DNA from 3 places in the Bacillus sp. GW823-FHT06A10 genome. Region 1 is predicted to be linked to each of the others. Evidence: predicted binding sites of a transcription regulator. Region 1 holds the regulator's gene; each other region holds the start of a gene.
What was found. The regulator NrdR, encoded in region 1, represses ribonucleotide reductase genes. The targets are predictions, from matches to a motif close to AACACNATATATNGTGTT.
Positions count from the first base shown of each region.

Region 2: the regulator NrdR is predicted to act here: its motif matches at 1,445-1,462, upstream of AC1Q8M_RS14250 (anaerobic ribonucleoside triphosphate reductase).
Region 3: the regulator NrdR is predicted to act here: its motif matches at 1,648-1,665, upstream of nrdI (class Ib ribonucleoside-diphosphate reductase assembly flavoprotein NrdI).

Region 1 is NZ_JBXAHT010000002.1:278,830-282,115, reverse strand. Features, by position in the region: gene dnaI (primosomal protein DnaI) at 1-81, opposite strand, end outside; gene AC1Q8M_RS16235 (replication initiation and membrane attachment family protein) at 115-1,524, opposite strand; gene nrdR (transcriptional regulator NrdR) at 1,677-2,138, opposite strand; gene speD (adenosylmethionine decarboxylase) at 2,422-2,805, opposite strand; gene AC1Q8M_RS16220 (glyceraldehyde-3-phosphate dehydrogenase) at 3,196-3,286, opposite strand, start outside.
Region 2 is NZ_JBXAHT010000001.1:2,824,377-2,827,662, reverse strand. Features, by position in the region: gene AC1Q8M_RS14265 (acyl-CoA thioesterase) at 1-257, shown strand, start outside; gene AC1Q8M_RS14260 (HesB/YadR/YfhF family protein) at 284-574, opposite strand; gene plsY (glycerol-3-phosphate 1-O-acyltransferase PlsY) at 683-1,279, opposite strand; gene AC1Q8M_RS14250 (anaerobic ribonucleoside triphosphate reductase) at 1,505-3,286, shown strand, end outside.
Region 3 is NZ_JBXAHT010000001.1:590,902-594,187, forward strand. Features, by position in the region: gene AC1Q8M_RS03065 (GNAT family N-acetyltransferase) at 1-290, opposite strand, end outside; gene ykzS (protein YkzS) at 625-819, shown strand; gene AC1Q8M_RS03075 (hypothetical protein) at 919-1,236, shown strand; gene nrdI (class Ib ribonucleoside-diphosphate reductase assembly flavoprotein NrdI) at 1,714-2,073, shown strand; gene nrdE (class 1b ribonucleoside-diphosphate reductase subunit alpha) at 2,060-3,286, shown strand, end outside.

The DNA of each region.
Region 1 (3,286 bases):
TTCTGCCTTTAATACTTCATATCTATTTTTAAAGTTTTCATTTTCCATTAATTTTGTAAATGAATTTTGAATATGCTCCATTTTCTCACCTCAAAGAGCGTTCATTCTCTTCTATTAATCACGCTTATATTTTTTTAACACTTCTTCTAATCGTTTTCGTTCATCTTCTAGCGTACTTGCATCTTTTTCTACACTTACATCTTTCTTCGCCGTTTCTTTCTCTTGTTCTTTCGGCTCTTCTTCCTTAAGCCAATCTGGCACCATTTCTTTTCGTACCGTTTTCTTCGCCGTACGGCCTTTTTTCTTCGTCTCAGCCCACTCTTGATATTGACGGTTCTCTTCTTTCGCTAACGCCATCGCGTCCGCTACTGTACCGACCTTTTTACGTGCCCAATGCCCAGCAATCTTCTCGACATACGTTTTCGCAAGTTTCATATCTGAGCGTAGCATAACGTAATAAATAAGTACATTCACAACTCCTGGTGTCAATTTTTGATTAATCATGACATCTTCAACGATTTGCAAGTCCGCTTTCGTTGCCTCTGCACCACCAGAAATCTCTTTCAATAGTTGTTTTGGCGAGATTTCCTCTAGCTGCTTTATTAACATCTCCTCTTGTGATGAAGGCTCTTTCTCTTTCATCGTACGTGCAGCATGAGGCTGTACTCTTTCACTTAGTACCGGTAATGCTTGACCATTTTCAAATTGATACCAATCGCGCGCTCCTTTTCTAAGCCTTTCCATATCAATTGTTTGCATCTCTGTCACCGCACCAAGAACGATATTTTGCATCGATAACACATCTACACCATACACGTAAGCAAGTGTTATAACGCAGTCTCTTACTTGATCTGTAATCGCCTTTTTAGGAACAAGAGCGGACAATCCATCTACAAATAAAGAGAAATCAAAGAAATCATTCCAAACTTTCGGAGCGTCTCCCTTCTCGTTACTTGGCATAGTTGTCGTTTTTGGAATACGAAGGTCTTCTTGCGCATGCTCAAGCTGTCCTGGATTAAACGAACCAAACACATCATTGAAAGAGCGCGTAACATTTTCATAAGAAGCAAAATCAAATTCTTCTTCTAAGAAATATTGCTTTACTTGATTATATTTTGTCCGACTCAATCGATTGTATAAAAAGATACTTAAAACAATATCATCAAAAAACTGCTTCGGAGATAAAGGTGGTTGCAACTCATATATGAACATTCGAATATCTTTTTCTTTCTTAATATATACCTTCAAAAGCCCAATTGCCTCTAACTTTACTCGTTCCTCATATATTTCAGGAAGTTGCATTTGCATAGTCACCATAAGGGAATGATGTGTATTCTCTTTTCCAAATACACGATCTTGCTCTAGCTCCCCCCATAGTGTCATGTATAAGCTAAAAGCTCTACTACCTATTAACGGCTGATACAACATCGTTAATACTTTTCGGTCGTAATTATGCAGTAGCCCTTTCGCACTTACTTTATAACGATCAATCGGCAATAGCTCCATCCATGACTGTTTTTCCATTCTTGCTTTTCCTTTCTCTCATCCAATCTATCCTCTACTTCATTCCTTCTATCTTCATTATATAAATTCTTAGTGAAAAAGAGCTATTAGCTTTCGCTTCTAGCTCTCTTATCCTATTACTTACGGTATGTAAAGAGAATAAAATACAACTTCTACTCTCTTTCTTTTTGCAGTATATCTTTTAATTCTTCAATAAATACATTTAAATCTTTAAATTGACGATATACAGAAGCAAAACGTACATAAGCAACATCATCAATATCGCGAAGTTCTTCCATAACAATTTCACCAATCATATCACTTTTCACTTCTGATATACCTAAATTACGCAGTTCACGTTCCACGCTTTGTGTTACTTCTTCTAATTGTCTTAAAGATACTGGTCTTTTTTCACACGCTTTAATTAAACCGCGTAAAATCTTTTCTTTATTAAACTCTTCTCGTGTGCCTTCTTTTTTAACAACGATAAGAGGTGACTCTTCTACCCTTTCAAAGGTCGTAAAGCGACTTAAACAACTTTCACACTCTCTTCTTCTTCGAATAGAGCGCCCCTCGTCTACCGGACGCGAATCTAACACTCTTGTACCATTATGAGAACAGGATGGACAACGCAATTCATTCACTCCTTTACACTATACTCTTTATTTTTCTCTACTCAATTCACCTAAAATATATATACAATATTATATAACTCATTCTAACTCTCTTACCACTTTAAGTTTCAGCGCATCACTTTATCATCTCATACTTAAAAATAAGATGGTATATAGGGCACTACCTCATTTGCAAGAGTCCAATGTATTCAACTAACGAGTACGTTATATTTTTCCTTTTTTATAAACTAAAAAAGAGGTGCATTATACACCTCTTTACATTTTAAATCAATTATGTTCTTTTTTAAAGAGCTTTTGTTTCTCTCTGCTTAATTTCGAAGCTACCAGTGCCTCGAGGAAGCTCGATGCTCTCACGCGTTTTCGCGTTTAAACCTTCTGCAATATATTCTGCAGCAACATTTGGATCAATACGATCCCCACAAGTATAAACATCAATACTTGCGTAACCGTGCTCCGGAAAGCTATGAATTGTTAAATGTGATTCTGAGATAATTACTACTCCACTTACACCTTGTGGTGCAAATTTATGGAAAGCAACCTCACGCACTTCAGCACCAGCTCTTAGTGCTGCATCCACAAATAATTGTTCAATATACGGCATGTCATTAAGCTTGTCGAAATCGCAATCCCAAAGTTCAGCGATCACGTGACGACCCATCGTATCCATAGTATCCATTCTACAGTTCCCCCTTGTAAATTTATTCTAACTGTTCGAATTGAAAACTAATTTGCAATTTGGCTTGCTCCACTACCACGGGGGAAAGTTAGTCCAGAGAGGTCCTAACCCTTTAAGTAGTGACTACGTACCTCAGCTCTTAAGTTTACGAGTGTTAGTATACTTTGTTTATTTTCATTTTGCAACAACAGTTTTTTCGATTTTCTGTCATATTTTCCTCTTTACTTTTCCCTAAAAAAAATAAACGATTCACAAATGCAGTAATCACAACGTTTCGTGGTATGTCCACTTTTTAAAATATACTTATATAATTTTTTTCCTTTTCAGAAAAAAATAAAAAAAGAGGGCAAATATTGCCTTGCCCTCTCCTCCCTTATTCACTTAAATGTGTTGCACATTTTCTTGTTTCGCTAACTCTTCAACAACTAACGTTACAAGATCTACAACACGACGAGAGTAGCCCCACTCGTTA
Region 2 (3,286 bases), on a different contig from region 1:
CTCCTGTGTTAGATTTACAAATTTCATATCGTAAAGCGATGCGTTATGGAGAAAAGGCAATCGTAAAAACATGGGTAGATACTGTGAGCCCGCTTCGCGTTGTATATGGATATGAAATATATAATGGTGATGGTGATCTTTGTATTACTGCAAGTACGACGAATATTTGTGCGAAAAAAGAAGGATTCCGCCCTGTATCATTTAAAAAGTTATATCCTGAGTGGTATGCGAAATATGAGGAAATTAAGAAAAAATAAAAAAGCGTGGCAGAAGCCGCGCTTTTTTATTTTTCATAATTAAATTGTGGGAAGTCGTCACCTTCATTAAGTGTAACAGATAAATTATGTCCATCGAAGAACCATTCATCATCGCCTTCAATAAAGAAGTTAATACCTTCTTCTTGAATTTGAACAGCAGGGTGTGCAGGATCATCTTTACGAATACCTAAAGAAAGTCCTTTTTGCACAGTACTGCAACCACCGTATTGTACGAAAAAGCGTAGTGTTTCATTTGATTGTAAGTTTAATTCAGTTTTATACCATTGTGCTGCTTCTTTTGTTACGGAAAGATTCATGTATAGTTCCTCCAAGTTATGTTGCTTTTTCTTTAGTATAAAAAATAACGCAAAAAGACGCTATTAATATGCTTCACGTTTTCTTTTTGCGTTATGTGGGTTACGATCTTATTTTTGCTTTTTTGAAAAGTTTGCTTTTGGTTCAGTTTTATTTATAATTCGTCCGATATTTGCACGGTGTTTATAAATAACCATACCTGCTAATAAACACATCGCAATAATGAAGATTTTATCCCCGCTAACAATGGATGCAATAACAGCAACAACTGCTGTTACCATAGAAGAAAGTGATACGTATCTTGTTGTAAATAAAAGGGTGAAAAATACAACAGCCAATATTGCAAAAACAACTGGTGAATAGCATAATAGCACCCCAGCAGAAGTTGCAACTGCTTTACCACCACGGAATTTCGCGAAGATCGGGTAGACATGTCCAAGAACAGCCGCTAATCCGAACCATAGTGGGTGAATATCTAATCCGAAAATCATTGGTAGACTTGTTGCTAATGTCCCTTTTAAAATGTCAGCAATTGTAACGGTAAAACCTGCTTTTTTCCCTAATGTACGGAATGTGTTTGTTCCGCCTAGATTACCGCTCCCGTGCTCACGAATATCGATTCCGTAGCCAATTTTTCCAACAACTAGTGCAAATGGAATCGAGCCAAGTAAGTAGGCAACGATAAATAAAAGATATGTAGTAACCATAAGTTCAGTCTCCTTTATTCAAATGTGTTGATAAAGGGTAAAAAGAGTTTTTCCCGTATATTGTACCATACATTTGTAAAGAGCACATTTCTTTTTTGTAAATGAAAAATTCATTATTTCGTGAAAAAAATTTCACAGTAATGTTACATTTCTCGCAGAAACAGCAAGACTATATGTAGTAACATTTTAATCAAAAGACAACAACATATTGGTGGAGGGTTATAAATGTTACAAAATAATACACGTGGAGAAGAATTAATGAAAGTGTTCGAGACGATAGTCCACGGCAATGAACAAGATTTAATGCAAGAAAATGCAAATGTAGACGGCCGCTCTCCAATGGGTGTAATGGGAACGTTCGCATCTGAGAGTGCAAAATATTATGCTGTTGAGAATTTATTGTCAGATCAAGTGAAAAAAGCGATAAATGAAAATATATTATATCCACATGATTTAGATTTTTATGCGACAGGAACGACGACTTGTTCGCAAATTCCGTTAGCGCAAATGCTTGCTAACGGTTTTCATACTGGACATGGACATATGAGACAACCACAAGACATTAAAAGTGCATTGGCTCTTTCGTCTATTATTTTTCAAGCGAATCAAAATATGCAGCATGGCGGTCAATCGTTTGCACTCTTTGATATTGATTTAGCACCTTATGTACGAAAAACAATTGAGAGACATAAAAAACGATTACAATCATATCCGCTTACGAAAGAACAAATAGAAGAATTTGCATGGAAAGAAACGGAAAATGATACGTATCAAGCGTGTGAGGCTTTCGTTCATAATTCGAATAGTATGCATAGTAGGGGCGGAGGACAAGTACCGTTTATTTCTATTAATTACGGAACAGATACGTCAAAAGAAGGAAGAATGTTAATTAAACAACTATTAAAAGCGACACAAGCTGGACTTGGTAAAGGAGAGACACCAATTTTTCCGATTCAAATTTTCAAGATGAAAAAAGGTGTGAATTTTGAAGAAAGTGATCCGAATTACGATTTATTTGAATTAGCATTAGAGACAACTGCAGAGCGATTATTCCCTAACTTTTCATTTTTAGATGCTCCGTTTAATGCAGTGCATTATGATGGAAGACCAGAAAGTGAAGTATGTTACATGGGATGTCGTACCCGTGTTATGTCTAATATACATGGAGAAGAAACAGCGATTGGTAGAGGGAATTTATCATTTACGTCTATCAATTTAGTGAAATTAGCGTTAATTAGTGGTTCAAAAGAAGCATTTTTTGAAGCGCTAAACTACTATTTAGATTTAGGAATTAAGCAGTTATTAGAAAGATTTGCGTATCAATGTACGAAGCGAGCAAGAGATTTTCAGTTTTTATATTCACAAGGTGTATGGCGTGGTGGAGAAGCATTGCAGCCTGAAGACTCCGTAGCTTCGATTTTAAAACAAGGGACGTTAAGTGTTGGTTTTATCGGTCTTGCGGAATGTTTAGTAGCTTTAACAGGAAAGCATCATGGGGAAGATGAAGAATCATGGAAACTTGGGTATGAAATTATTTCCTTTATGAGAGATAGAATGGATAAAGCGACAGAAGAACATCAACTGAATTTCTCGATAATTGCAACTCCAGCAGAAGGATTATCAGGAAAGTTTGTGAAAAAAGATAGAGAAGAATTTGGCGTAATTAGCGGTATAACGAACCATAATTACTATACGAATTCATTCCATATTCCAGTTTATTATAACATTCAAGCGATAAATAAAATCCGTTTAGAAGGCCCGTTTCATGCTCTCTGTAATGGAGGACACATTACGTATATTGAACTAGACGGAGCAGCGATGCATAACAAAAAGGCATTAAAACAAATTGTACAAGCCATGGCAGAACATGGCGTTGGATACGGTTCAATTAATCATCCTGTTGACCGTTGTAAGTGCTGTAGTTATCACGGGGTTATTGGAAATGAATGTCCAAGTTGCGGGAATGAAGATGAGGCTAATATAGAAAGAATTCGCCGCATAACAGGC
Region 3 (3,286 bases), on a different contig from region 1:
GATTCATCTTTATGTAATTCTCTTAAGTGATGTACAATTGGTGCGTCAAGCTGTGTTGCTTCACTACCGTGATAAGCGACAATAATTCCAACTGCACTTTCGTCTTGTTCATAAATAAAACAGTTTTCGTAGCTCAGACGGTTATTTTCTTTTGAGAACCATGTCTCAAGTCCTTGTAATACTTCTGCTTCAACTGTGCTACCTGTGATTTTTTCAGCAATTTCATGCAGAGCATTATACAATAAAGGAGCTATTGCCATTGCATCTGTCTTTTTTGCTTTCCGAATCATAGTATCCCTCCTAGTTCTATTTGTATATTGTAGCATAGTGGTATGGAACTTTGCATAATTGAATGCCGAAATGTTTGATATAGAGAAGTAGCTATGTTAGTATATGATATTTAGTGGACATATAGTAAAACGATATTGTTTGCGAAATAACGAAAATAAAATCATGGCATAACAACAAGATAAAGTGAAATGTTAATCAGTAAGATTTTTTGTTCATTCCACGACTGATTAGTAGTCAACACCAATCGGACTACCCGCAAATAGCGGGATAATTTTACAGTTGTTGACCTATAGAATATACGATAGAATAAAATATTGCAGAGAGGTGAAATACATGGATAAAGAATTAGCAAATACAATTTTAGATCAGCTGAAAAATGGTGAAATAACGGAGTATGTTGTTACGAAAGATGTATTTTATACGTTCAGAGAAGTTGTTGTAAATAGAGAAGACTTTAAGCATTTCATTGGTAACGCACAGCGAGGCGGGCAAGTGATTTATACATATTCAGAAACGCCACGTTCATAAAGGGGAATTTTGATCAGCAGGGCATCCCTCACTGATTAGTAACCTTCACCAACTGGACGTTTAATGCGGAATAAATAAAAGATAAAGGAGAGGGGAATTATGGGCGATTTTAAACAAGGCATTTTACCACATTGGGATTATATGTGGAAAGATAGAGCCGGCAATAGATTTATGGGAATGGTTATGTATCCAGAGAAACGAAAATGTTCAGCAAAAATGCTTCAGAAAATAAAAAGAGCATATGAAGAAGCGATAGAAATTAAAGTAACTGTACAAGTTCAACATACATATCAGTATGTAGAAGGAATGATTGTATACTTTGATGAAGAGGCTCCTGTATGTACAATGCTTGATAAAGATGAAAATCCACATCACATATTTGTAAAAGATATTTTGCGTATTGAGCACTCTGAATAAACTTTTCATAAATAAATTGAAGTTCCATAATAATAATCTTTTTCTATAATAGTTATCTTTTAGTATGTAACGAGAGACGAAAGTATATGTATAATATATTTAATAAGGTAAATTTGATAAATGTAATCGTTTTTTAGAGCAGATTATCGTTTTATATCTGTTCTTTTTTGCGTGATGCTGGAGAAATATATTTCTTCAGCATCTACCGTTTTATGACAAAATATATTGTTAACTTTTTTAAAAATAAGGTTAAATTCGTTGACAACTTTTTTGAAAAGCACTTTATTGACATGAGTTTTAGAATGTTGTTTCATAGTCATTGTATTGAAAAAAAACGGCTATCATGTCGAAAAGTAAAAGTTAAAAAAAGAAAGAATTTATACATATATCTTGTGTCTTATTTTGAAACGTAATACAATATATAGAGAAATCAAGAACAACATATAGAGAATATAGATTTGAGAGGGAGGGTCGGAAATGTTAGTTGCATATGATTCTATGACAGGAAACGTGAAGCGTTTCATTCACAAATTAAATATGCCGGCCGTTCAAATTGATGAAGATCTAGTAATAGATGAAGACTTTATTCTTATTACGTATACAACAGGTTTTGGCAATGTACCAGAACGTGTTTTAGACTTTTTAGAGCGCAATAATGAAAAATTAAAAGGCGTATCTGCAAGCGGCAATCGTAACTGGGGAGACATGTTCGGTGCAAGTGCTGACAAGATTTCTACTAAATATGAAGTGCCTATTGTATCAAAATTTGAGTTATCTGGAACAAATAACGATGTAGAATATTTTAAGGAAAGGGTGCGGGAGATTGCGACACATTGAACTGAATAATGAAATCACGCAAATGCAGGACGGTTTTTATCAGCTTCATAAAGATAAAGAGGCATTAGAAGTCTTTATGGAAGAAGCTAGAGAGAATACCGTTCCTTTTAATAGCGTGGCAGAGCGAATGGAGTATATGAAAGAACATGATTACTATTACAACGTTCTGGACGAGTATAGCTTGGAGGAAGTAGAGGAAGTATATAACATCGCTTATGGTGAAAACTTCGAGTTCCAATCTTATATGGCAGCATCTAAGTTCTACAAAGATTATGCGTTAAAAACGAATGATCAAAAACAATACTTAGAAAGCTATGAAGATCGTGTAGCAATTGTTTCATTATACTTAGGACGCGGTGATGTTTCGAAGGCAAGACAATTCGCAAGCATGATTGTAAAACAAAACTACCAACCAGCGACACCAACCTTTTTAAATGCGGGAAGAAGCAGAAGAGGAGAAATGGTGTCTTGTTTCTTGTTAGAGATGGACGATAGCTTAAATTCGATCGGCTTTAACATTAATACTGCGATGCAATTATCGAAAATCGGCGGGGGAGTAGCTTTAAACTTATCTAAGCTACGCGCACGTGGTGAGCAAATTAAAGGTATCGACAACGCTGCAAGTGGTGTAGTACCTGTTATGAAATTGCTTGAAGATTCGTTTTCATATGCGAATCAACTTGGCCAACGAAAAGGTGCCGGTGCAGTATATTTAAACATTTTCCATTGGGATATTATTGAATTCCTTGATACAAAAAAAATAAATGCCGATGAGAAGAGCCGTATTCAGTCTCTATCAATCGGAATTATCGTTCCAAGTAAGTTCTTTGAGCTTGCTGAGAAAAATGAGCCTTTCCATGTTTTCGCACCTTATACGGTTTATAAAGAATATGGCAAGCATTTAGATGATATTGATATTGATGAAATGTACGATGAATTAATGAGCAATCCGAAAGTGAAGAAGAAGCCACTAGATATTAGTGCACGTGATATGCTTATTAAAATCGCTATGATTCAGCTTGAGTCTGGTTACCCATACTTAATGTTTAAATCAAATGCAAATAATCAACATCCATTGAAGGATATTGGAACTGTGAAGATGTCGAACTTATGTACAGAAATCTTCCAGCTTCAAGAAACTTCAGAAATAAATGATTACGGTACAGATGACATTATCCGTCGTGATATTAACTGTAACTTAGGATCGTTAAAT